3 regions of the Staphylococcus kloosii genome follow, and region 1 is predicted to be linked to each of the others. Evidence: riboswitches for the same ligand, from Rfam matches in the RefSeq annotation. Region 1 holds a riboswitch; each other region holds the start of a gene.
The links. Region 1 has a riboswitch for thiamine pyrophosphate ahead of C7J89_RS03105 (thiamine phosphate synthase). Riboswitches for the same ligand answer to the same signal wherever they lie in the genome.
Positions count from the first base shown of each region.

Region 2: another riboswitch for thiamine pyrophosphate. It lies ahead of C7J89_RS10340 (ECF transporter S component); the one in region 1 lies ahead of C7J89_RS03105 (thiamine phosphate synthase).
Region 3: another riboswitch for thiamine pyrophosphate. It lies ahead of C7J89_RS02700 (3-oxoacyl-ACP reductase); the one in region 1 lies ahead of C7J89_RS03105 (thiamine phosphate synthase).

Region 1 covers NZ_CP027846.1:655,011-663,337, reverse strand. The annotation lists gene C7J89_RS03120 (thiazole synthase) at 1-398, opposite strand, end outside; gene thiS (sulfur carrier protein ThiS) at 400-600, opposite strand; gene C7J89_RS03110 (NAD(P)/FAD-dependent oxidoreductase) at 584-1,702, opposite strand; gene C7J89_RS03105 (thiamine phosphate synthase) at 1,695-2,279, opposite strand; TPP riboswitch at 2,361-2,470, opposite strand; gene xylB (xylulokinase) at 2,562-4,070, opposite strand; gene C7J89_RS03095 (ArgE/DapE family deacylase) at 4,433-5,659, shown strand; gene argB (acetylglutamate kinase) at 5,725-6,483, opposite strand; gene argJ (bifunctional ornithine acetyltransferase/N-acetylglutamate synthase) at 6,496-7,734, opposite strand; gene argC (N-acetyl-gamma-glutamyl-phosphate reductase) at 7,751-8,327, opposite strand, start outside.
Region 2 covers NZ_CP027846.1:2,084,464-2,092,790, reverse strand. The annotation lists gene C7J89_RS10350 (energy-coupling factor transporter transmembrane component T family protein) at 1-409, opposite strand, end outside; gene C7J89_RS10345 (ABC transporter ATP-binding protein) at 402-1,808, opposite strand; gene C7J89_RS10340 (ECF transporter S component) at 1,821-2,396, opposite strand; TPP riboswitch at 2,486-2,586, opposite strand; gene graF (glycopeptide resistance-associated protein GraF) at 2,668-2,802, opposite strand; gene auxA (lipoteichoic acid stability factor AuxA) at 3,075-4,364, shown strand; gene C7J89_RS10330 (class I SAM-dependent rRNA methyltransferase) at 4,571-5,740, shown strand; gene C7J89_RS10325 (hypothetical protein) at 5,799-6,341, shown strand; gene C7J89_RS10320 (phosphocarrier protein HPr) at 6,518-6,784, shown strand; gene ptsP (phosphoenolpyruvate--protein phosphotransferase) at 6,787-8,327, shown strand, end outside.
Region 3 covers NZ_CP027846.1:557,955-566,281, forward strand. The annotation lists gene fadX (fatty acid degradation protein FadX) at 1-1,423, opposite strand, end outside; TPP riboswitch at 1,668-1,771, shown strand; gene C7J89_RS02700 (3-oxoacyl-ACP reductase) at 1,923-2,675, shown strand; gene C7J89_RS02705 (LLM class flavin-dependent oxidoreductase) at 2,704-3,999, shown strand; gene C7J89_RS02710 (branched-chain amino acid transporter BcaP) at 4,463-5,857, shown strand; gene C7J89_RS02715 (LysE/ArgO family amino acid transporter) at 5,941-6,561, opposite strand; gene C7J89_RS02720 (aminotransferase-like domain-containing protein) at 6,746-8,158, shown strand.

The DNA of each region.
Region 1 (8,327 bases):
TTAGATACATAAGGACATACAGTGTACCCTTTTTCTAACAACACTTTACATGCCTCATACGTAGCTAATGGGTCAGGTAATAATGTTTCATCATCCCCAATTACTTCTACTTTAATCATGTCACATACGCCGGCGTGATTAGCTATTTCGGCAATTCTAATCGCTTCTTCTGCTGTTTTTGCTCCCGCTGTATTAGGGAAAGTAATGTAGTCTTGTAAATTTATATTCGCTAGTGGGTTAGGTAAGTTTTTGTCATACAAATTCATTCTTCTTACAGCAAAAGTTAAAACCGAAGTTTCTGCAGCATTAATTGCTTGTGTTTGTATTGTTTCATTTTCAAATTTACCAGTACCTAGCAATAATCTTGATTTTATTTCAAATTGTCCAATTTTAAACATATTAACCGCCTCCAACGAATTCTAATAACTCTAATTTGTCATTTGCTGAAACTACTTGTGATGCAAATGCGTCTTGCTTAATTAACTTGCTATTATGTTCAACAATAACGCGTTGTTCATCTATTTCGAGTTGTTGCAATAATTCTAATAATGTTAATTGTTCACCAAATTTAAATGTGTCACCATTAATCATGACTTCCATTTAACACACATCCTTTTACTGTAAAATCATTTAATATCTGCGGTTTTATATTTGTTAGCATCCATTTACTCATAAGTTCACCGACTATTGGAGATAATAAAATGCCGTTACGATAATGACCGGTAATAACAAATAATCCTTCGTCCACTTCGTCCATAATTGGAATTTCATTGGCAATATGCGGACGAACGCCTGACCATTCCTTTAATTTACGAGCATATTTTAGTTTCGGTATATGATGAGTAGCGCTATTAATTAACCAATCAACACCACGTTGTGAGACACCCACCGAATAGTCATCAAAATAACTTGTAGCACCAATAAGCACTCTATTTTTATTTTTCGGAACTAAGTAGCAACCATTTGTCATAAATATTGTCGACTGCAAACCCAAACCTTCTTGTTCCATCAATATAACCTCGCCTTTTACACCTGTTAATTGACGATCTTTTAATTGTGCTTGCACTAATTTATGACTCCATGCACCACCTGCAACGACAACTTTTGGAGCGTAATAATCACCTTTATTCGTCATTACTTTATATATTCCTTTGCCTTTTTTAATTGCCAATACTTCTGTATGTTGTATACGTTCAATGTTATTCACTTTTAACGATTGATACAAAGCCTTTGTATACTTATTCGCATTTATTTGGTGATCATTAGGAATATACAATGCCATGATCTCTTCAATATTAAGATTATTACCTGTTAAGCGATGCGCTTCTTGTTGTTCTAACAATCTTACATCAGGATTAACACGTGATAAAAAGTTATGTTGCGCTATCACTTTGTTATTGTCTTGAGCTTTATAGGCTAATTTAATCAATCCTGTTTCTTTATATTCAATATCACATCCAACTTCCGAGAGCAGCTGGTCGCTCAACTGTTTGAAATATTGCTGTGATTCCAAAGCCAAGCGATACGTCGGACTATCTTTAGAAAACTCATTTTGCGCGCCTAACATACCACCTGCCTTATAAGAAGCATGCATGCCGTCAATGTCTCTATCAATAATGCCTATATTCAACTTATGATGTTTTAAATTACGCGCGACAGACATGCCCATCACACCGGAACCGATAATGAGTACATCAAACATAATTTGACCACTCCTCTATAAATTTTCGTAAAGTTTGGTTATCACTGTTATAAAATAATGAAATACCAGCGATGCCAGCAAAACCTCGTGGCAATTGCGCTATAGTACGAAGATTTATGCCACCAAGCGCAATAACTTTAATTTCTTTGTTTAGTACTTGCGTAATTTCGCGTTGCGACCTAGGTTCTTGATGTGGTTTGGACGATGTAGGAAAAACATGACCAAACAATACATAATCACATTGCTGTTGTTCTGCATAAATGACACTTTCTTCACTGTGTGTAGACATGCTTACTATTGCTTGAGGATGTTGAGTTTTAAAATTTTTTAGTGCACTATGATATTCACTGAAATGGATAGACGTCATAGCGCAAGCAATAAATACATCTACATTACTATGCACAGTTAATTTATCTTTACTAATACCATGTTCAATAGCTGCTGTTATCCAATCTATCAGTTGAGACGTCGTCATAGGGGTACGTATAATTAAGTGATCGTAATATTCTAAAATGGATTTGTAATGTTCAATATCTAGCTGATTTAATATTTTGTATGGCGTGATAGCTACAAACATTGGTATTCACCTCTATATAAAATAAAAAAAACGTTATTTTTCTGGATAGAAAAATAACGTTTATAGTCAAATATAAAAATCGTCTAAGTAACGCCACTTTCCTACGCCAGTATGAACTGGATCAGGTTCGGGGAATTTCGAAATGACGATTTCGATCTCAGCCTTTTAAAAAGGCACTTCCAGTGGTTTATATAAAATTGTTAATTTTTGTGTTGTGAAAATCAATGAATCAATAACGTTAATGTAACTCAAGTTTTTAGAAATTGCAAACTACTTTGTAAATTAATGATGTGCATTTTCTTTAGTTAACTCAAGTAACTTTTTAGTTAGAGGTTGCGTTTGATTATAGACTGCTTTATATACATCAAAATAACTTTGGTAAGCAACATGACGTTCTTTATCGGGCTCAAATATTTTATCTTTATGGATGAAATGTTCAACACATGAGGCGATGTCATCATACCATTTCAAACCTGTAGCAGCGATCATTGCTGCACCCATAGATGGCCCTTCTTCATGTTTTAATTTATATACTTTCGCATTAAATACATCAGCTTGCAATTGTAACCAGAAATCACTTTTCGCACCACCACCAATAGCTACAACTTCTGTTATGTGCTTACCTTGCGTACGCAAATAAGCTATAGACTCGTATAACGAATAAGTAATGCCTTCGACGACTGCACGAGCCATGTCACCAAATGAATGCATGCCACTTAATCCAATAAAACTACCACGAATATTGGCATCTCCATGCGGCGTGCGTTCACCGGTTAAGTATGGTGCAAATATAAGTCCTTGAGCACCAACTTTAGATTGTTCGGCACATGACATAATTTCAGCAAAAGAATAATGTTGACCACAATGACGTTTAAACCAATTCAAACTATAACCAGCCGAGAGCGTCACACCCATAGCATACGATAAATTATTTACAGCATGTTTAAACATATGAATATTGTTACCATATACGGCATCTTGCTTTGCTTCACAAGATAAAATTACGCCTGATGTACCAATGCTACATAACGATTGATTAGGTTCAATGACACCTGCACCAATAGCCCCACAAGCATTATCACCACCGCCGGCAAACACTGCAACTTTATTCGTAATGCCTAGCTCTTCGGCAATAGACTGTTTCAAATAGCCTACTTGTGTATCCGAGGTAACGAGTGGTGGATAAATATTCGCAATATCAAATCGTCTGCCTACATCTTCTGACCATTTGTTCGTCACTGGATCTAATAATAATGTACTCGACGCATCGGACAATTCCATATTGATTGTATCTGTTAATTTGAAGCGCACATAGTCTTTAGGTAACAAAAATACTTTTGTCTTAGACCAATGCTCTGGTTCGTGTTGTTTTAACCACATTAATTTAGTTAATGTAAAGCCTTCTAACACAGGATTGCCCAACACAATATCACCTAGTTGTGATTTAATCTCTTCACATTGGGCAGTCGACCGTGTATCGTTCCACAATATGGCAGGTCTAATGACTTTGTACGCCTCGTCCAACACAATTAAACCATGCATTTGACCAGAAAATGATATGCCATTTATTTCAAATTTAGAATGCGTTTGCTTCAAATCATTTATAACTTCTCGCATCGTCTCAATAGTTACCGAAAACCATTCGTCGGGTTGTTGTTCACTATAACCAGGATAAGCATGTTGAATCGTTAATGGCGAACTCGCAGAAGCAATTATATGACCTTTGTCATTAACTGCTAAGGTCTTGATTGAGCTCGTCCCAATATCAATGCCTAGTACTAATTTTTCCACATTAATTTTTTCCTTTCCTAACTCAACACCTTAAATCAATTAATACATTATTCACTTACATTTGACAAGTCCCTTTCTTTTACTTAATAACTACATTGTTTTACTACTTTACAACTTAAAAATTTTAGACACTGGATAAGACTACTGGACGTCTAAAAAGTTGATTTAACAATGTTCAAGACACCTTATTCGATACATTAAATGTAACCTTTCTATTTTCAAAATGACATTGTCATTTACCAAAAGTTAACTAATAATATTAAATGTGAAAACAAATTTAATTCATTATCAAAACGCTTTGCTTATCAAATTAATTTGAGGGGTGTATACTTTATTATAGTTTGTCAAAGGAGTGGTATAACATGAGTACATTTTCTAACGAAGAAAAAGTACAGATTTTATCAGATATTGTGGAAATGAACACAGTTAATGATAATGAACTTGAGGTTTGTAAATATCTTCAAAACCTTTTCCAACAACACGGCATTGAGTCTACAATCGATCAAGTAGATGAACGTCGTGCAAATTTAATCGCTGAAATTGGTGACCAAGGACCAGTCATCGGTATTTCAGGTCACATGGATGTTGTATCTGAAGGCGACCGTTCTCAATGGTCATATGAACCATTTAAATTAACTGAAGACAATGGTTTTTTATATGGTAGAGGTGCCGCAGATATGAAATCTGGCCTAGCTGCGCTAGCAATTTCACTTATCGATATTCACAATAGTAATGCATTAACTAATGGTAAAATTAGATTTTTAGCCACTACCGGTGAAGAAATGGAACAATTAGGTTCTCAAAGCTTATACGAAAAAGGTTATATGGATGACGTGGAAGCACTTGTCATTGCTGAACCTTGTCAAGATATGCTCGTATATGCACATAAAGGGTCAATGGACTATCGCATTAAATCTAATGGCGTATCAGCACATAGCTCTATGCCAATTATAGGTAAAAATGCAATCACACCATTACTTAAATTTATTCAAGATATTGATGATGCAGCACAACAAATTTCTAGAGACGTTAAAGGCGAAGCATTTGATTTCTCTAACTTAATTTCAAACTTTAATAAAACATTACCAAGCAACGTTACTAAAGACGATGTTGAAGATGTTTTAAGTGGTTTAGTAATAAGCAATACGTTAATTAACGGTGGCGTACAAGTCAACTCAGTCCCTGAAACAGCTACTGCAGACTTTAATATTCGTACTATTCCTGAATATGATAACAATCAAGTTAAATCATTATTCAATGAAACTTTATCTAAACACAATGAAAATGGTGGTTCTTTAGAAAGTGATCTTTATTTAGATTTAGACCCTGTATTAACAACAGGCAAAAACTCATTAATCGATACCGCTAAATCAATTGGTGATCGTTTATTCAATAGAGATTTTATAGCATCACCTACTGTTGCTGTAACAGACGCATCTAACTTACTAAAAAGTAAAGATGAATCTTTCCCATTATTAGTATTTGGCCCTGGTGAAAACCCTCACCAATTAGATGAATGTGTGAGCAAAGAAAAATATTTACAATTTATTGATTTCTATAAAGAACTTTTAACAAATTATACAAAATAATACGGCTTTATAGTGCAAAAAGAGGTTAAGTCCTGACGCGTTGACGTCGCAACTTAACCTCTTTTTTAATAAATTGTAGTACCAACAGATTGACCTTCATGCACTTTTTGAACAATATGCTGTTCTGAACCTGCAGCAATTATCACCTTTGTACATCCATTATTAATGGCTAATACTGCATCTTGTACTTTAGGTATCATGCCACCATATATATGATTTTCTGCAATATATCTTTTTATATCATTTTCACAAAGAGAATGTTGCACTTGATCTTCTATTAAGACGCCAGGAATATCGCTTAATATATATAACGGAGCAGCTAACGCTTCTGCTACTTTATACGCTAATGTATCAGCATTAATATTATATTGTTGCGTAGTTCCTTGTTTTAAACCAATAGACGCAATCACAGGAATATAATGAGCAGTTAAGTGACTCAATAATTCTGTATTGATAAATGTAGGTGTTCCTACAAAACCATACTTTTTATCAAGTGGTTCAATATCGAAAAATTGTGCATCCATACCATTTATTCCTATTGCACTTCGACCTTTTTTGTTTAACTTAGTTACAATCTGAGGATTAACTTTTCCAATCAATGTTTGGCAAGTAACATCTAACACTTGCTCTGATGTCACTCTTAAACCATCTTTAAATTCAGGTTCAACGTTATAATGACTCAATGCCTCATTGATAAATGGTCCACCACCATGAACGATAATCGGTTTATAACCTTGTTCTTTTAATTTATAAATATCGTCAATAATTGAATCATCTAAATTCGTTAATGTACTACCGCCAATTTTTATCACTATATAACTCATAAAGATTCTCCTTTACGTTCTATACGATGCATTTATACGTACGTAATCGTATGACAAGTCACAACCATATGCTACCGCTTGACCTTCACCCTTACCTACTTGAGCACTAATAGCTATATTGTCTTCACTCAAACGCTTTTTCATCTCTTCTTCGTCAAATGATAAAAACACGCCTTTATCAACGACTGGAAGACCACATAACGTTACAAAGGTTTCATTAGGATCAACCAATTCTGACGCATATCCTATCGCAGCTACAATACGACCGAAATTGGCATCCTCGCCATGGATAGCCGTTTTAACTAAATTAGAAGACACTATACTTTTAGCTATTTTACGTGCTTCTTCTATATTTTCTGCTCCAGTCACTTTAGAAGTAACTAATTTAGTTGCACCTTCGCCATCTTTAGCTATAGATTTAGCTAAAGTGTTACAAACATACTTCACTGCAGCTACAAAAGCTTGCCAATTTGGATGCTTTTCATCTAATTCATTATGATTAACTTGGCCATTAGCCATAAATAATACCATGTCATTTGTACTACAATCTCCATCCACAGTAATCATATTAAAAGAAGAATCAACCGCAGATTTTAATACTTGTTGTAACTTCGAAGAAGCTATATTTGCATCAGTAGTTATAAACCCAAGCATGGTAGCCATATTTGGATGGATCATGCCTGAACCTTTTGCCGTTCCACCTATAGTAACCTTTTGGCCATCAATGTCTACTTCAACAGCAACATGTTTTGGAAATAAATCAGTAGTTAATATAGCTTTATTAAAGTTTTCACCATAGTTATATTGCTCTTCGAGTACATGTTCGGCACCGTATTGAATTTTATCCATTGGTAAGAAATCACCTATCACGCCTGTCGAAGCAACGCCAACGTTATTATTCACAATGTTTAATTTTTGTGCCACCCAACTTTGCATATCTTGCGCATCTTTAATACCTTGTTCTCCAGTACACGCATTAGCAATTGCAGAATTAACAACAATTGCTTGTAATGTATTATTAACGGCAATACTGTCTTGAGTTAATTTTAATGGGGCAGCTTTGAATCGATTTAAAGTATAAACACCAGCTGCCTGTGCCTCTGTCGTCGAATATATCCAACCAAAATCATGTTTACTTTTTCTTAATCCTGTATGTAAACCACCAGAAATAAAACCTAATGGCGAACTTACATCTCCAGATTGATCTATTTTAAACTTACTTTCTTCGTCTACTTTTTGTATATCTTGCATCCCATCTCTCCAATCTTTAAGGATAAACTGGTAATTGGTTTAATCCAGTCATCTGTTCTAAATTAAATAGCTTGTTTAAATTTTGAATCGCTTGACCGCTTGCGCCTTTGACTAAATTATCAATAACCGACACGATGATTGCTTGGTTATTCGTTTCATCTACATACACGCCAATGTCGCAATAGTTACTACCATAAACTTCTTTTGTTTTTGGGAATTCTCCAATATTTCTAATTCTGACAAAATCAGCATTATTATATTTATCTTGATACAAGTTGTATAGTGCTTCGACTGTCATATCTTTATTTAAATTTACGTATATAGTAGCTAAAATACCTCTCGTCACAGGTATTAAATGCGGTGTAAATGTCACACCAACATGCTGTCCTGCAATTTCAGATAAATATTGTTCAATTTCGGGCTTATGCTTATGTTTACCTATCGCATAGGCACTTAAATTTTCATTCATTTCGGCATAATGGACATGTTGCGCTAATGATCTTCCTGCACCTGATACGCCAGTTTTAGCATCAACAATAATAGATTTTAAATCGATTAATTGTTCTTCAACTAAAGGATGTAACCCTAATAAA
Region 2 (8,327 bases), 1.2 Mb from region 1:
TTAAGCTATAAAAAATCATGACGATTTGCGAGGAGAATACAACCAATAAACCAAAGAATGACACGGTCATTGTTCTTAATGAAAGATGTAAACCTCTTATTAAACTTTCTATTGAAATTTGTATAAAGCCTAGTTTAAATAGCATATGCGTACCATTACCATAAAAGATCATAAATAATGCTGACACTATACTAAATATCATAGTAAAGAGAATAAATATTAATGTGACTCTTAATTTAATACCATTAAAAAACAATAAAAATAGAACCATTAATAAAGCTAAATAAATCATTAAATCGAATTGGTGAATTAATATTACTAAGAAAAATAATAAAACCGATAATGCCAATTTCGTAATAATATTAACGTCATCTAAGAAGGTGTATTTTGTTTTCCATAAATCAAACATGTACTTCACCTAACATTTCTACGAGTTGTTTATTTTCTACGTGTATTCTGCGTGTAGAATAGCGTTTTATAATTTCGGGATCATGCGTAACCATAATTATAGTTTGACCTTTGCTAATACGCTGTTGAAATAATTTGATAAGATTAAACGTATTATGACTATCTAAACCAAAAGTAGGTTCATCTAATAAGATAATTTCAGCTTCTGAACTTAATGCAGTAGCAACACTTAAACGTCTTTTTTGTCCTACAGAAAGTTCAAAGGGGTGTTGATGTTTGACTTCGGTTAAATTTAGTTCTTGTAACATAGCTTCTGTTTTTTGTTGCGCTTCAGTATCGCTATAGTTTGAATATTGAACATATATTTCATTGTAAACAGAATTAGTAATAAATTGTAATTCTGGATTTTGATAAACTAAAAAGGCATGGTGTGCAACATCTTTTATCTTGCGGATAAGTTTATTGTTAAAATACATTTTCCCTTCATATTGAATAAGTTGCATTAAAGATTCTAGTAGGGAAGTTTTTCCACTACCATTAGCTCCGGTGATTGTAATCCACTCACCTTGATTTATCGTTAATTCATTGACTTTAATCAACGCTCTTTTGTCTCTTTTTATCGTGCATTGTTCTATACGAAGTTGATAGTCTGACTTTTCTAAAGTAGGCTGTGTGATAGGTTTAGGTGCATAATCCCAAGCTTTAGGGTGCCACACACCATATTCAGTTAGTAGATGTTCATAGTTAGTTAATATGGTGTGTGGTTGTTCATCTGCAATAATATTTCCATCATAATCGAATAAAATTACTCTATCTATGTGTTCCCATATATGAGCTACTTTATGTTCGACAATAAGCACTGTTTGATTAGTCCATAATGATTTAATTTTAGACCAAAGTGCTTCGGTCGCTTCAACGTCTAACATAGCAGTAGGTTCATCTAGAAATAAGGTATTGGCATTTTGTAATAACGTTTCTGCAATTGCTAATTTTTGTTTCATGCCTCCACTTAATTGATTTACATACTGATCTTTATCAACAGACAAACCAACAGATTGCAATGCTTTTAATATCTCTTCATCCATTTGATCTGTAGGAACTTGTCTGTTTTCTAAAATAAAAGCTAATTCTTCATAGACTTTTGGCATACAAAATTGGGTGTCAGGGTCTTGAAAAATAACACCACTATTTAAATCTCTATCTAGTTGATCATATTTTAGGGGCAGTTCTATCAAGTCAGGTACTATACCGCTAAGTACATTCAATAGTGTACTTTTCCCTGAACCTGATGGACCTAATAATAGGACTTTTTCTTGATCCTTTATCGTTATATCTAACCCATCAAAAATCTTTTTGTTGGCGTTTGGGTATTTTAGGCGTAAATTTTTTGCTACTAACACGTGCAACGCTCCTTATAAATTATCGTAATCTTCTTTTGATGAGGGTCTAAATAATCTAGTAACACCTGTTTGATCGAGCGCCTTAACTATATAATAAGAGAGTAGTCCGGCAACTAATATGCCGCCTAATAAACGAAAAACAATATATAGTATTAAGTTCCAGCTTGTAAGTGATGCTAGGTAACCATAAGCAAAGTCTAATGGTAATGTTGAAATTGCAGTTAATAAACCAGCTAAAATGGCAACGATAGCTTTGCGAGATTTATATCTAAAAATAGCAAATATAATTTCACATGCTAACCCTTGTACAAATGCGTAAATCATTGTAGCAATATCGAAACGACCCATAATAATAGTTTCACCAGCACCAGCTGCAAATTCAGCTAATAAAGCAATACCGGCTTTTGGAATAATAAGATAAGCTACTACTGCAGCCATAAACCAAGCACCATAAGTAATTTCTTCTATATGAAGACCAGATACTTGAAATGCTTTATAAACGAAATTCCAAATATTATAAATAATTGAAAAGACGATAGCAATAAGTATCGTAACGAGTATTTCTGATAGTTTTAAACCTTTTGACATATAACATTCCTCCATAAAAAAACGCACAACCTCACTAGAAGTTGTGCGTAATTATAGGCATAATTATACAAAAACATTAATAAATTAATAATTATAATTGTACACTTTCCTACGCTAGTCTCATCTAGATCAGGTTCAAAGGGTTTGAGGTAATCCTCATCTCAGTTACAAAACACCCCTAGTGCGTATATTAAGTTTTAATTTAACCTTAATGTATGCCTTTTAATGTCGTTTGTCAAGGTTGTAAATGAAAATTTATCTCATTACATCCTTATTCGTATAAGTCTTGAATATTTTTCATCGTTTCTTCGTGATTATCAGTACTGTTTTCGTTTTTGTCTTTTAATTCATTTTCAGCGTTTTTTGCTTGTTCAGCTAAGTCTTTGTGCATTTCTTCTTTACTCATAGGTAACCACTCCTCAATTTAGGGTTTTTACTATATAAAGTTGTTATACAGATGTGTTTACCTCCTCCACAAAATTTAAAACAAATTAATTATAATATTGTTGCAAGAAATCGTATAAATAAGGTATTCTTAAGTAATTGAAGTTTGTTTAAAATAAAGCAAACTGTGGAAAGTCTAATGTGTGTATTTTATATCATACTATAGACTTATTTATCGGTTTAATTAAAGACAAGATTCTTAAGTTCGTATATAATAACTTTGAGGTGAATGGTATGTCGTTTTTGAAAAAACACGCCGAAATATTATATAGCTATGTAATTGGTATAGTGTCTATTTTAATAAGTGTCATTATATTACTTAATTTATCATTAATTAATAAACTTAATGGCAAAGATAAGATAGATTTACATATTCATAATGTTTGGGACTTTATCAATGCATTTTTCGGTGAAATTATTAGGGTAACGAGTAATTATATAGGTAGTTTCCCAATTGTTAGTGCAATTATAATTATTCTATTTGGTGCTTTAGTTATTTACTTAGGTTTTACATTATATCGCACGACTAAATATGATTATGATATTTCAATATTCTTCTTAGTAGTAGGTATTTTATATTTCCTAATAACAATAATTTTAATGACTCAAATTTATAGCTTCTTTGCAGTACTATTTATAGTGCCATTCGCTATTCATATAGGATATATCGTTTATAAAGACGAATTGAATCCTAATCACCGCAAGTATCACTATCTATGGATAATTTTTAGTTATGGCATTGTTTATCTATTGACGCAAATCGTTCTATATAGTCGTATAGACAGCGATGAAATCTTATCAATAGATATTTTGAGTATTAATACTTTCTTTTTAATCATGTGGGTATTAGGTCAAATGTCTATATGGAATTTCTTGTTTTTAAGAAGATCACTTCCGCTTACTAAACAAGAATTAGGTGAAGAAGAACCAGAACTTTCTCGTATGAGTAAAGATTCTATGACAAACCAAACAAAAGAACATTGGAAAAACTTTCAAGATAGAACAACTGAATTTACTCGTAAAACACGTAGAAGTGTTGATTTACAAAAAATGCGCGATAAGAAAGATAAAGTTATAAACAAATGGAAAGAAATTATAGACATTCAAGAAGATGACGTACCAAATTGGATGAAGAAACCAAAATGGTTGAAAACTGCATATGTTGAATTATTATGTGGTGCAGTTTTATTATTCTTTACACTAATTGAATTTAATAACAGAAATAGTTTATTTGTGTCTGGCGAATGGGAAATTTCTCAAACACAATATGTTATCGAATGGGTAACGTTACTATTGCTCATGTTTGCAATTATTATTTACATTTTAACTACACTTACGAATTTCTTACGCGATAAATTTTATTATTTACAGTTATTTATGATCAGTATTCTGTTCTTTAAATTACTAACAGAATTTGTCAATATTATGATTCACGGATTGTTGTTATCTATATTCATTACTCCAATCTTATTCATCATGTTAATTGCGGTTATTGTAGCGTTTGTAATAAAACTAAGACATTAAAATAATTATACTAATGCAGCTTAATGGTTATGTAATTGAGGCCATTAAGCTGTATTTTTGTGTTTAAAAGTAAAAACGGGAGACAAAATAGCCATTTTAATAAGTATTACGAGACTAAACATTTATATTTGTGATGTGCTACAGTGTAATCAACATGTTAAAATAAAAAGCGCTATAAATTATAAATAAAGAAAGGTCGGCACATTATGAAAACAGCCACTTTAAATAGAGGAAAAGAAACTAAATATAACAACCAATATCCATTAATCGAAGAAGAGGATATTTATGCTCACGACCATTTAAAAGAAGGGGATTTGTTTTACTTAGTAACAAACAAAGAAGAGTATATTGCGACTTGTTATGTTGGTAGACAACATAAAGGTATAGGTTGGGTACTAAGCTATGATAAAGATGAAGACATAAATGCGAGTTTCTTCGAGCGCTTATTCCAAATTGCACATGAAGAAAGAACTTATTTTTATAATTTAGATGGCACTTCTGCATTTAGATTATTTAACAGTGAAGGAGATGGCGTTGGTGGTTTAACAATTGATAATTATGATGGTCATCTTTTAATCCAATGGTATTCAAAAGGAATATATAAGTTTAGATATTTGGTATTAAAAGCAATTGAAGCGGTATTTGAGTATACCTCTATATATGAAAAAATGCGTTTTAAAGATGATTCATTAACGGGTGGTTTTGTAACAGGTGAAGCGCCTGAATTTCCAATTGTTATTGAAGAAAACAATACATTTTATAATGTGAATTTAGATGATGGTTTAATGACAGGTATCTTTTTAGACCAAAAAGAAGTGCGTAAAAAGTTAAGAGACAAATTCTCAAAGGAACGCGATATTTTAAATTTATTTAGTTATACGGGTGCATTTTCAGTAGTAGCTGCTAATGAAGCAAATAGTACTACAAGCGTTGATTTAGCTAATCGTTCGCGTAGCCTTACAGAAGACAATTTTGGCTTGAATGGCATCGACCCTAAATCTCAATATATTTATGTTATGGATACGTTTGACTTCTTTAACTATGCACGTCGTCACGATCACTTTTACGATACGATTGTAATCGATCCACCAAGTTTTGCTAGAAATAAAAAGAAAACATTTTCTGTTACTAAAGATTATGACAAGTTAATTTTAGGAGCATTAGATATTTTAGGTCCAGATGGTAATTTATTATTATGTACAAACAATAGCACATTCTCATTAAAAGCATTTAAAAAAGTAATAAAAGATACATTGGAGAACGTCGATGTTGATTATGAATTAATAGAAGTTATGGGATTACCTAAAGATTTCAAAACGCATCCACATTACAAACCTTCCAAATATTTAAAAGCTATCTTCTTGCAAATTAAATAATTTATTGAAAACAGGGTATTTAAATTATTGAGTGCACAAATGAAGGAGTAGATTAAAAATGGGAATTAAAAATAAAGTTACAAATAAATTAACTAATAAATTTGGTAATAAAGTATTAAATATCGAAGAAATAGATGCTAAAAATAATTTACCAACTACTAATGATGAAATTGCTAATCGTAGAGAACGTGCGGAAGCACTAATTAGAAAAAAAGCTATTTTATCTTCTAGTGTGAGTATTGTGCCAATACCAGGTTTAGACTTTGGTGTGGACTTGAAGTTAATGAGAGACATTATTGAAGATATTAATAAAATTTATGGTGTTGATCATAAACAAGTTAATAATTTAGGCGATGATGTAAAAGAACGTATTTATACAGCTGCTGCAATTCAAGGTAGTCAATTTGTAGGTCGAAAAGTTTCAAGTGCTTTATTGAAAGTAGTAATTAGAGATGTGGCTAAACGTACCGCTGCTAAACAAACAAAATGGTTCCCTATCGTAGGCCAAGCTATCTCTGCATCAATTAGTTATTATTTTATGAAAAAAATAGGGCAAGACCACGTAGAAAAATGTGAAAAAGTAATTCGCTCAATAGTATAAAAAAATATTTAAATTGTAACGCTTTCATGATACTTGAAAATAATCTCCGATTATTATCGTGTCTAGGGATTAACGAATTGAATTTATATAACTTTTTTGGTAATGTAAACGTATAAAACTATGTTAAGTTTTATAATAAACTAACGATACTAACTATATGAAGGAGATTTACACATATGGAACAAAAATCTTACGTAATTATTGATGAAACAGGTATTCACGCACGTCCAGCAACGATGCTTGTACAAACAGCTTCAAAATTTGATTCTGATATTCAATTAGAATATAACAGCAAAAAAGTAAACTTAAAATCTATCATGGGTGTTATGAGTTTAGGTGTAGGTAAAGATGCTGAAATCACAATTTATGTAGATGGTAGCGATGAAGCAGAAGCAATTGATGCAATTACAGAAGTATTATCTAAAGAAGGACTTACTGAATAATTATGACTAATTATATTAAGGGGATTGCTGCTTCTGATGGTGTGGCAATAGCTAAGGCTTATTTACTAGTTGAGCCAGACTTATCATTCGACAATGAGAAAGTTGCTAATGCATCTGCTGAAGTAGAGAAATTTCAAAATGCTATCAATACATCAAAAATTGAATTAACTAAAATTAGAAATAATGCAGAGCAAAATTTAGGTGCTGATAAAGCAGCTATTTTTGACGCGCACTTATTAGTTTTAGATGATCCAGAGTTAATTCAACCAATCGAAGACAAAATTAAAAATGACCAAGTTAATGCACCTACAGCATTAACTGAAGTTACAGACCAATTTATCTCTATCTTTGAAGGCATGGACAACGAATATATGAAAGAACGTGCTGCAGATATTAGAGATGTGAGAAAACGTATTTTAGCAAACCTATTAGGCGTTGAATTACCAAACCCTAGTATGATTGATGAAAGCGTTGTTATAATTGGTAATGACTTAACACCTTCAGATACTGCGCAATTAAATAAAGAATTTGTCCAAGGTTTTGTTACTAACATCGGTGGCAGAACTTCTCACTCTGCTATTATGAGTCGTTCTTTAGAGATTGCTGCAGTTGTTGGAACTAAATCTATTACTGATGAAGTTCAACAAGGTGATATGATTGTCGTTGACGGATTAACTGGGGAAGTAATTGTTAATCCTACTGACGATGAAGTTATTGCATATCAAAACAAACGCGAACGTTTCTTTGAAGATAAAAAAGATTTACAAAAATTACGTGATGAAGAGTCAGTTACATTAGACGGTGGTCATGTAGAATTAGCTGCTAACATAGGTACACCAAATGATATTAAAGGTGTATTAGAAAATGGCGCTGAAGGTATTGGCTTATATCGTACTGAATTCTTATACATGGGTAGAGATCAGTTGCCAACTGAAGATGAACAGTTTGAGGCATATAAAGAAGTAATTGAGTCTATGGAAGGTAAAAGAGTTGTCGTACGTACGCTAGACGTTGGTGGCGATAAAGAACTTCCATACTTAAATTTACCAGATGAAATGAATCCGTTCTTAGGTTATAGAGCAATTCGTTTATGTCTAGATCAACCAGATATCTTCAGACCACAATTGCGTGCTCTATTACGTGCTTCAGCGTACGGTAAATTGAATATTATGTTCCCAATGGTTGCAACTATTCAAGAATTCCGTGATGCTAAAGCATTATTAGAAGAAGAAAGAGCAAACTTAAAACAAGAAGGTATTGAAGTTTCTGATGATATCGAATTAGGTATCATGGTAGAAATTCCATCTACGGCTGCTTTAGCAGATGTCTTTGCTAAAGAAGTTGACTTCTTCAGTATTGGTACGAATGACTTAATCCAATACACTATGGCAGCAGACCGCATGTCTGAACGTGTGTCATACTTATACCAACCTTATAATCCAGCGATACTTCGTTTAGTTAAACAAGTAATCGAAGCTTCACATAATGAAGGTAAATGGACTGGTATGTGTGGTGAAATGGCGGGAGATGAAATTGCTATACC
Region 3 (8,327 bases), 97 kb from region 1:
TTTCGATTAATTTCAAACCTGAATTTGTCAGTTGGAATACCGCGCGCTCAGTCACGTAATAAACAGTTTGACCTTTGGATAGTGCGTATTCGGCATTAAAATCTACGTTGCGAACTTCGTCTACAAATTTAGTAGCCTTACCTTCTTCGTTGATGACTAATTTGTTATGTACACAATCTAGTTGACCCCCGACAACCAATGAGCCAGAAAAAACAATGGTATCGACGGTTTGGCTTATGTCTATAAAGCCTCCGCAGCCATTTAATTTATTACCATATGAAGAGACGTTTACATTACCTTGTTGGTCTATTTCAGCAAAGCTCAAATATGCAATGTCTAGTCCACCGTTATAAATAAAATCCCATGTCATTTCGTGACGCATACGTGCGCTTAAATTGTAGTGCATACTCAAGTAGTCATTGCTACCGATATAACCATCAAAGACGCCCGTATCGATATTGAGATGTACTAAATCACGTACATCTTCTTCGACTAATAAATTAGATAATTCATTATTTATACCAAATCCAATGCTGACCATATCGCCACTTGTTAAAAATTGTGCCGCCCGTCGTAAGATGACTTTGCGTGAACTCATTTTAATGTATGGTCCAGGCATTTCTAACACTTTATAATGTCCTGATAACGCAGGGTCATAATACGTTTGAACAACTTGTTTATGGTAACGTGGATTGTCGTTTACCATAACATAGTCTACTAAGGCGCTAGGTATAAATACATCTGTTGGTTTAAAGCTACCATCTTCAACAACGGCTTTAACTTGTACAATCACTTTACCGTTATTTCTATGTGCTGCAGCAGCAACACTATATGCTTCGCTAAGATGTGCCTCATGATCCATATAAATGTTACCTTGTCGATCTGCGTAAGTTCCTCGTAACAGGGCTACATCAACTTCAGGAAATTGGTAAAGTAAGTATTCTTTACCATTTACTTCCGTTAATTGTACTAAGTCCTCACTCGTGCGATCATTTGCCTTACCACCCGTATATCTAGGGTCTACCGTTGTATGTAAGCCTATCGTCGTTATTGTACCTGGACTGGCGAAAGTTTGATTACGATAATTCGTCGTCATCACGCCTTGAGGTAAAAAGTAGGCTTCTAGTTCATTATTTTTTATTGCTGAGATTGTAGCGGGTGAGGCTACTATAATGCTTGATATTAAACGTTTTATCATATTACGTTTAATAAATGCGTCTAAATCGACGCCGTCTCCAACGTAATCACTAATATCATTAGCAATCATAATTGTTAAGTTGTCTAGTTGTTGAGTTTCATCATAATAGTCAATAAGATGCTTCAGTATTTCTACTGGTAAATTACCTACTGACAATGCTGAAAGGGCAATGGTGTCATGACTTTTTACTAAATTTTTTAATTCTTTTGCTGTAATAATTTTCATTGCATAACATCACAAGTTCTCATAGGAAGACTGCCTCCTTTCGAATATGTAAGCCCTTACATAGAATATAACACAGTGTAAAATTGATGTAAAAGTTTTAATAGTTCATAATAATAAAAACTTATAATCTAAAGAGTTTTGTTTTAACAAAATTATAAAATGATAGGTATATTGTAAATTTATAAGTATGACAGAGGCAACTTGACATTATGTAACGAAGAACATACATTTAAAGTAATAATTAAATAACCACTAGGGGTGTCATTTTTGCACTGAGATGAGGATGTCCTCAAACCCTTTGAACCTGATCTAGTTGGAACTAGCGTAGGGAAGTGTGTTCGTCAAACTGTAATTTAAGCACTGGTGCTTTATTATATATAAAGATATTTTTTGACGCGGCTTCCATATTCGGAGGTCGCGTTTTTGTTGTTTTGACACTACAAAGACACGTTGGCGTGGCAAATTTTAATTATAAATCAAACTATAGGAGTGAAATATTATGTCGAAAGTGATTTTAGTAACAGGCAGTAGTAAAGGTTTAGGAGCAACAATCGTTAAAACATTAGTGGAGCAAGGTCAGCAGGTAATTATTAATTACTGTCATAGTGAACAAGCGGCACAAGATTTAGTGGCAGAATTGGGCTCTGATAACGCGATTGCTATTCAAGCTGATGTAACTCAACGTGAAGCGGTAGATAAAATGATTGCACAAGGAACTAAACATTTTGGTCAAATTGATGTGGTAGTAAACAATGCGCTCGTAGATTTTAAATTTGATCCCACTGCGCAACAATCATTTACTGAATTAACATGGGAAGATTATCAACAACAAATAGATGGGACGTTAAAAGCTGCATTTAATGTTACTCAAAGTGTCGTGCCACAATTTAAAGAGCGTAAACAAGGTAGTATTATTAGTATTGGCACGAACCTATACCAAAACCCAGTCGTACCTTATCACCAATATACGACGGCGAAGGCTGGATTAATTGGCTTTACTCGCAACATAGCGGCTGAATTAGGTCAATATGGCATTACGGCAAATGTCGTTTCAGGAGGATTATTAAAAACAACTGACGCGAGTGCTGTTACAACGCCTGAAGTGTTTGATATTATTGCGCAAACGACGCCGTTACGCCAAGTGACAACACCAGAAGATGTTGCGCATATGGTTGCCTTTTTAGCTTCAGATAATGCACGCGGTATTACCGGTCAAAATTACACTGTCGATGGTGGCTTAACAATGAACTAAAACATAGTGAGGTAAAGGAGTATATTTTATGGATAAACGTCAACTTCATATTGGAGTGCTGTTAATTGGTTGTGGTCATCATTCTGGTGCATGGTTAATGGAAGATTCTTTAGTTGAGCGCATTGGTGATATTGCGTATTATCAGTCGTTAGCACAACTTGCTGAAAAAGGTTATTTTGATGCTGTATTCTTTGCAGATAATCAAGCATTACAAGTTTCTGATAATAGTGATATGCCATCATTTTGGTACGATCCTTTAATTAATTTAACTGCTATTTCTCAAGTAACCAAGCATGTAGGTTTAGTCGCTACAATTTCGAGTAGTTTTGCTAATCCATTTACAGTGGCAAGACAACTTTTAAGTTTAGATCATATTACGAGCAGTCGTGTAGGATGGAACTTAGTGACTTCGATGACAGATTTAGAAGCGATGAATCATAGTATGGCGAAATTGCCTAATCATTCAGAACGTTACGGGAAGGCAGATGAATTTGCGCAAGTGATGAATAAATTGATGGTGTCATGGGATGAGAAAGCATTAGTATATAATCGTGCTACAGGTGAACTGATTGATGCACAACAAATTAAACCGATTGATCATTCGGGCACGCATTATCATGTGCAAGGACCATTGACGACGCCTCAAAGTCCGCAAGGTAAACCGGTGGCAATGCAAGCAGGTGCTTCGAAACAAGGCATTGCACTTGCCGCTAAATATGCAGATGCCGTCTATTCAGTATCTTGGAATTTAGCACAAGCGCGTAATTATCGCCAAAAGTTAGATGCCCAGTTAGAGGAAATGAATAGACAAGATTACGTTAAAGTTTTTCCAGGTTTAGTAACTTATGTTGGGCGTACTTATGAAGAAGCATTAGCCAAAAAAGCATATTTAGATAAGCAGATGCCAATAGCAAAAGCATTGAAACAATTAAGCTTTTTCGTTCAACAAGATTGTTCAGCATGGCCATTAGATGAACCTGTGCCAGCGTTACCTTCTGTACATGAATTTGAAGGACCTATTGGACGTTATGAAACGATATTAGCTATTATTGAAGAAAAACAACCGACTGTACGTGAATTATTAGGATATATTAGTGCTGGTGGCGGACATTTAACGTTAATAGGAACACCTGAACAAATCGTGGATGAGATGGAACATTGGTTTAATGATGGGGTGGCCGATGGATTTAATTTAATGCCACCTACGTTACCGGAAAGTTTAGAAGATTTCGTAGAATATATTGTGCCGGAATTGCAAAAACGTAACTTATACCGTCACGACTATACGACTACGACGTTGCGTGATCATTTGTCATTACACTAGGTGATGGTCAAAGAATGAATTTACTATAGCTCATCTTAATTTGTAGATGGTGAGTCATAAATACGATGCTCAACAAGAGTCTAGGATATTATATTATCGCTAGACTCTTTTATATTGATGGTAGGTTACTAAAAGGTAAATGCGCCTATATTAAGTTTTCAAACTACATTTATAGCCAAAAAATAAAGTGCTTAGTTGTAATATGAATTTATGAAAGAAGTAAATATATATTCTGATTTAGTAAAAATAAAGCTTCTTACTATCGATATAATTTAATAATATGGTTTAGATATCTCGGTATTTTAGTAATTGTTACGTTGTTTATTTTAAAATAAATTAGCGGTTTGCAGAAAACCATAGATGTAAAATATATATATATAATTGTCGGAATATTCAGCTTATTATATCGAGATATTTATTCATATAAATAGATTAATTTCACAGCAAGAAAGGAACAACAACTATGAATATATTAAGAAAAAAGGATATCACTACAGTAATTTCGCAAAAACATACGAAATTAAAAAAGAGTATGAATACCTTTGATTTAGTTTTCTTAGGTATAGGGGCGATTATAGGAACGGGTATCTTTGTTTTAACAGGGACGGGTGCTTTAAAAGCAGGACCAGGCCTGATGTTATCATTTGTCATTGCAGCTTTAGCATGTTTATTTACAGCTTTATGTTATGCAGAATTCGCTTCTATGGTGCCGATTTCTGGTTCGGCGTATACGTATACCTACACAACGTTAGGTGAGATTTTCGCTTTTATTATTGGTTGGGATTTAGCCCTAGAATATATGTTAGGGGTTAGTACTGTTTCAGTTGGTTGGTCTGGGTACTTCAATTCGTTATTAGTAGGATTAGGTATACATATTCCTGAACAACTAACTGCACCACTCGGCGTTACTACAGCTAATAACGAAAAAGGTATATTCAATTTACCTGCTTTTATTATTGTCATGTTAGTTACGACACTTATTTCTATAGGTATTAGAGAGACGAAAAAAGTAAATAATATAATGGTATTCATAAAAGTTGCTGTAATACTCTTGTTTATTGTTGTGGCAATATTTTATGTTAAACCAGATAATTTAACTCCATTTTTACCTTATGGTTTTTCAGGTGTTTTTGCTGCTGCAGCAACAGTATTTTTTGCATTTATAGGTTTTGATGCAGTTTCGTCTAGTGCTGAAGAAACAATCAACCCTGCTAAGACTATGCCTAAAGGGATAATAATTTCTTTAGTGATTTGTACAATTTTATATGTTTGTGTGTCATTAATAATGACTGGTGTGGTACCGTTTAAAATGTTTGCTCAATATGAAGCGCATCCTATTTCGGCAGTGTTGAAATACACGAATCAAAATTGGATATCGGGTGTTATTGACGTAGGGGCTATTCTTGGTATGACTACAGTTATGTTAGTAATGTTATACGGTCAAACGAGAGTTGCTTACGCAATGTCTAAAGATGGACTCATACCTAAAGTATTTTCAATTGTTAATAATAAAACTAATACACCCTTTATCGCTACGTGGATATTTGGTATCTCAGCTGGTTTATTAGGTGCACTTTTCTCTATAGAAACATTGTCAGAGATGGTAAGTATCGGTACGTTATCGGCATTTATATTAGTATCTGTATCTATTTTAATTTTACGTAAGACAGCACCTAATATAGATAGAAAATTTAAATGTCCATTAGTACCAATAGTACCGCTTCTTTCCATTTTCTTCTGTGCATTTCTAATATTGAATTTAGATGTCACGACTTGGATTAGATTTGTAGTTTGGTTAATCATAGGATTTATAATTTACTTTAGTTTTTCAATTAGAAATTCAAAATTAAATGCTTAAAATGTAGTTTTGTAACAAAATACGCAATGTTAAAAAGGGAGTTAACCCATGGTGTACGTGGATTAACTCCCTTAGTTATATTCTTAATGAATAATTATTTTTATTATATTTTTAAGGATAAGAATAGCAATTATTATAATGATACAACTAGAAAGTTTATTAACAATAACGATATATTTTCCAGTCTTATCTATAGAACCCAACATTTTGCCTGCTACAGCTAAAAATATAAACCACAACCAAGATACAGCAATCGTTGCCAAACTAAATAATACTTTGTCGCCATGTGAATAGAGAGCGGCGTTCGTGCCAATTACGCCTATTGTATCCATAATAGCGTGTGGATTTAACAGCGACACAGATAGAGCGAAACCAATTTGCTTTTTACTACTTAATGGATCGAAATGTTCTAAACTAGCAGGTGCTTCATGCCATAAAGACCACGCCATATAAAGTAAAAATATAAAACCAACAATATAGACAATCAATTGTAAAATTGGAAATGATACTAGCACTACTGAAACACCGAGAACAGCTAGACTAATAAGTAAAGTATCGCACAAACCAGCCGTAATAATAACAGGTGCTGCTTTTATTAAACTTTTATGATTAGCGCCTTGGTTGAAGACAAATACATTTTGAGCACCTAAAGGTAATATCAAACCTAACGCTAATAAAAAACCGTGAATAATAGGTTGTAGCATAACTCAATCGCTCCTATAATTAAAATTCTTTCTTAAACCAACCACTTCAGTCTAACGAATTGCAACTTTTAGATTAGAGAAAAGTCAAACTGACGTTAATGTTTGTACTTATGCTATAATATTTTTAACTTTACGTAACCATCCAGTTAAAAATAAAAAAACCAACCAGATTAGAGTTGATATTATGGCAAAACCAAAATATAAAAAAATAATCGATGATATCGTAAATGATATACAAGATGGGAAGTTAGCGCCTAATGACAAATTACCTTCACAACGGTCATTATCACATAAATATGATGTAAATAGATCTACTGTAGTACAAGCGCTAGATATATTGAAAAGTTACGGTATTATTGCGACTTCCGAAAAAAGAGGGGTCTATGTATCCAATCAAAGTTGGAACGCATTTATTTCTAATAATATGAAATGGCAAGACTTTATAGGTAATAATGCTTCTAAAAATAATTTGTATTATGTGCAAAAAATTAATGAATTAGAATTTGCCGACAATATGATTCGTATGGGAACAGGAGAATTAGCGCCAGATTTAATACCTAATCATGCATTTAAAAAAATTCTGTCAGAGGGCAATTTACAACTAACTACGAATTATGAAGAAGCAAAAGGGAAATTAGAATTACGGCAAGCGATTGCACAGTATATGAAAAGTAAAGGTGTCATATGTACTGTAGATGAAATATGCATTACCTCAGGTGCTTTACAAGGATTGAAATTAATAGCGGAAGGTTTATTAGTACCACAATCTAATATTATTATTGAAACACCATCGTATATACATTCTGTACGCACGTGGAACAATATTAGCGCTAGTATTAAACCACTGCACATCGATTATATTAAACGTCATATTAATAATATTTTTAACGCCAACAGTAATTATTATAATAGTATTTTCTACTGTATACCTACATTGCATAATCCGACCCAAAATAGTTATAGCGAGCAAGAAAAACAGAAAATAATTAATCAATGCCAACAAAATGGTATTCCTATAGTTGAAGACGATATATATGGCGATTTATGGTTTGGTGACACGCGTCCGCACCCGATGAAGTCATTGCCAAATAGTGAGAACGTTATTTACTTAGGAAGTCTTTCAAAAACGGTCAGTCCGGGTCTGCGTATTGGATGGGTTATTGCTAACAAACATATTATTAAACATTTAGCAGATATGAAAATGCAAAGTGATTATGGGGCAAGTTCTATATCGCAATACATTGCACAACAATGGTTATCGCAGCCACAATTTCATGAACAACATGTTGCGCAATTAAAGACCACATTACTAGAAAAACGTAATTTATTATTAACGGCTATGGATAATTATTTGGCTGATTTAGGAGAATGGGACAAACCTCAAGGTTCATTTTATGTATGGTTTAAACTAAAACATGCGATTGATATGAAGCAGTTATTTAATATGGCTACTGAAGCGGGACTTATTATTCATCCTGGTGAAATATACGATAGACAAGCACAACAATATATCAGATTTTCTTATTCATATATAAATAAAGACGATATAGAACCAGCTTGTAATAAATTAAGACAATTAATTTTGGCATTATTGTAAGAATATTAATAATATAAATAAATCACTAACAACAATTAAAACAAATGAACGTGGGGCTATAGAGCGAAAAAAGCTTAAGTCTCACGCTTTTTTATAACAATAGAAACAGGTAACACTTTCGGACAAATAAATATTAAGATAAAAAAATTATCAATTTGACTAAAAATAA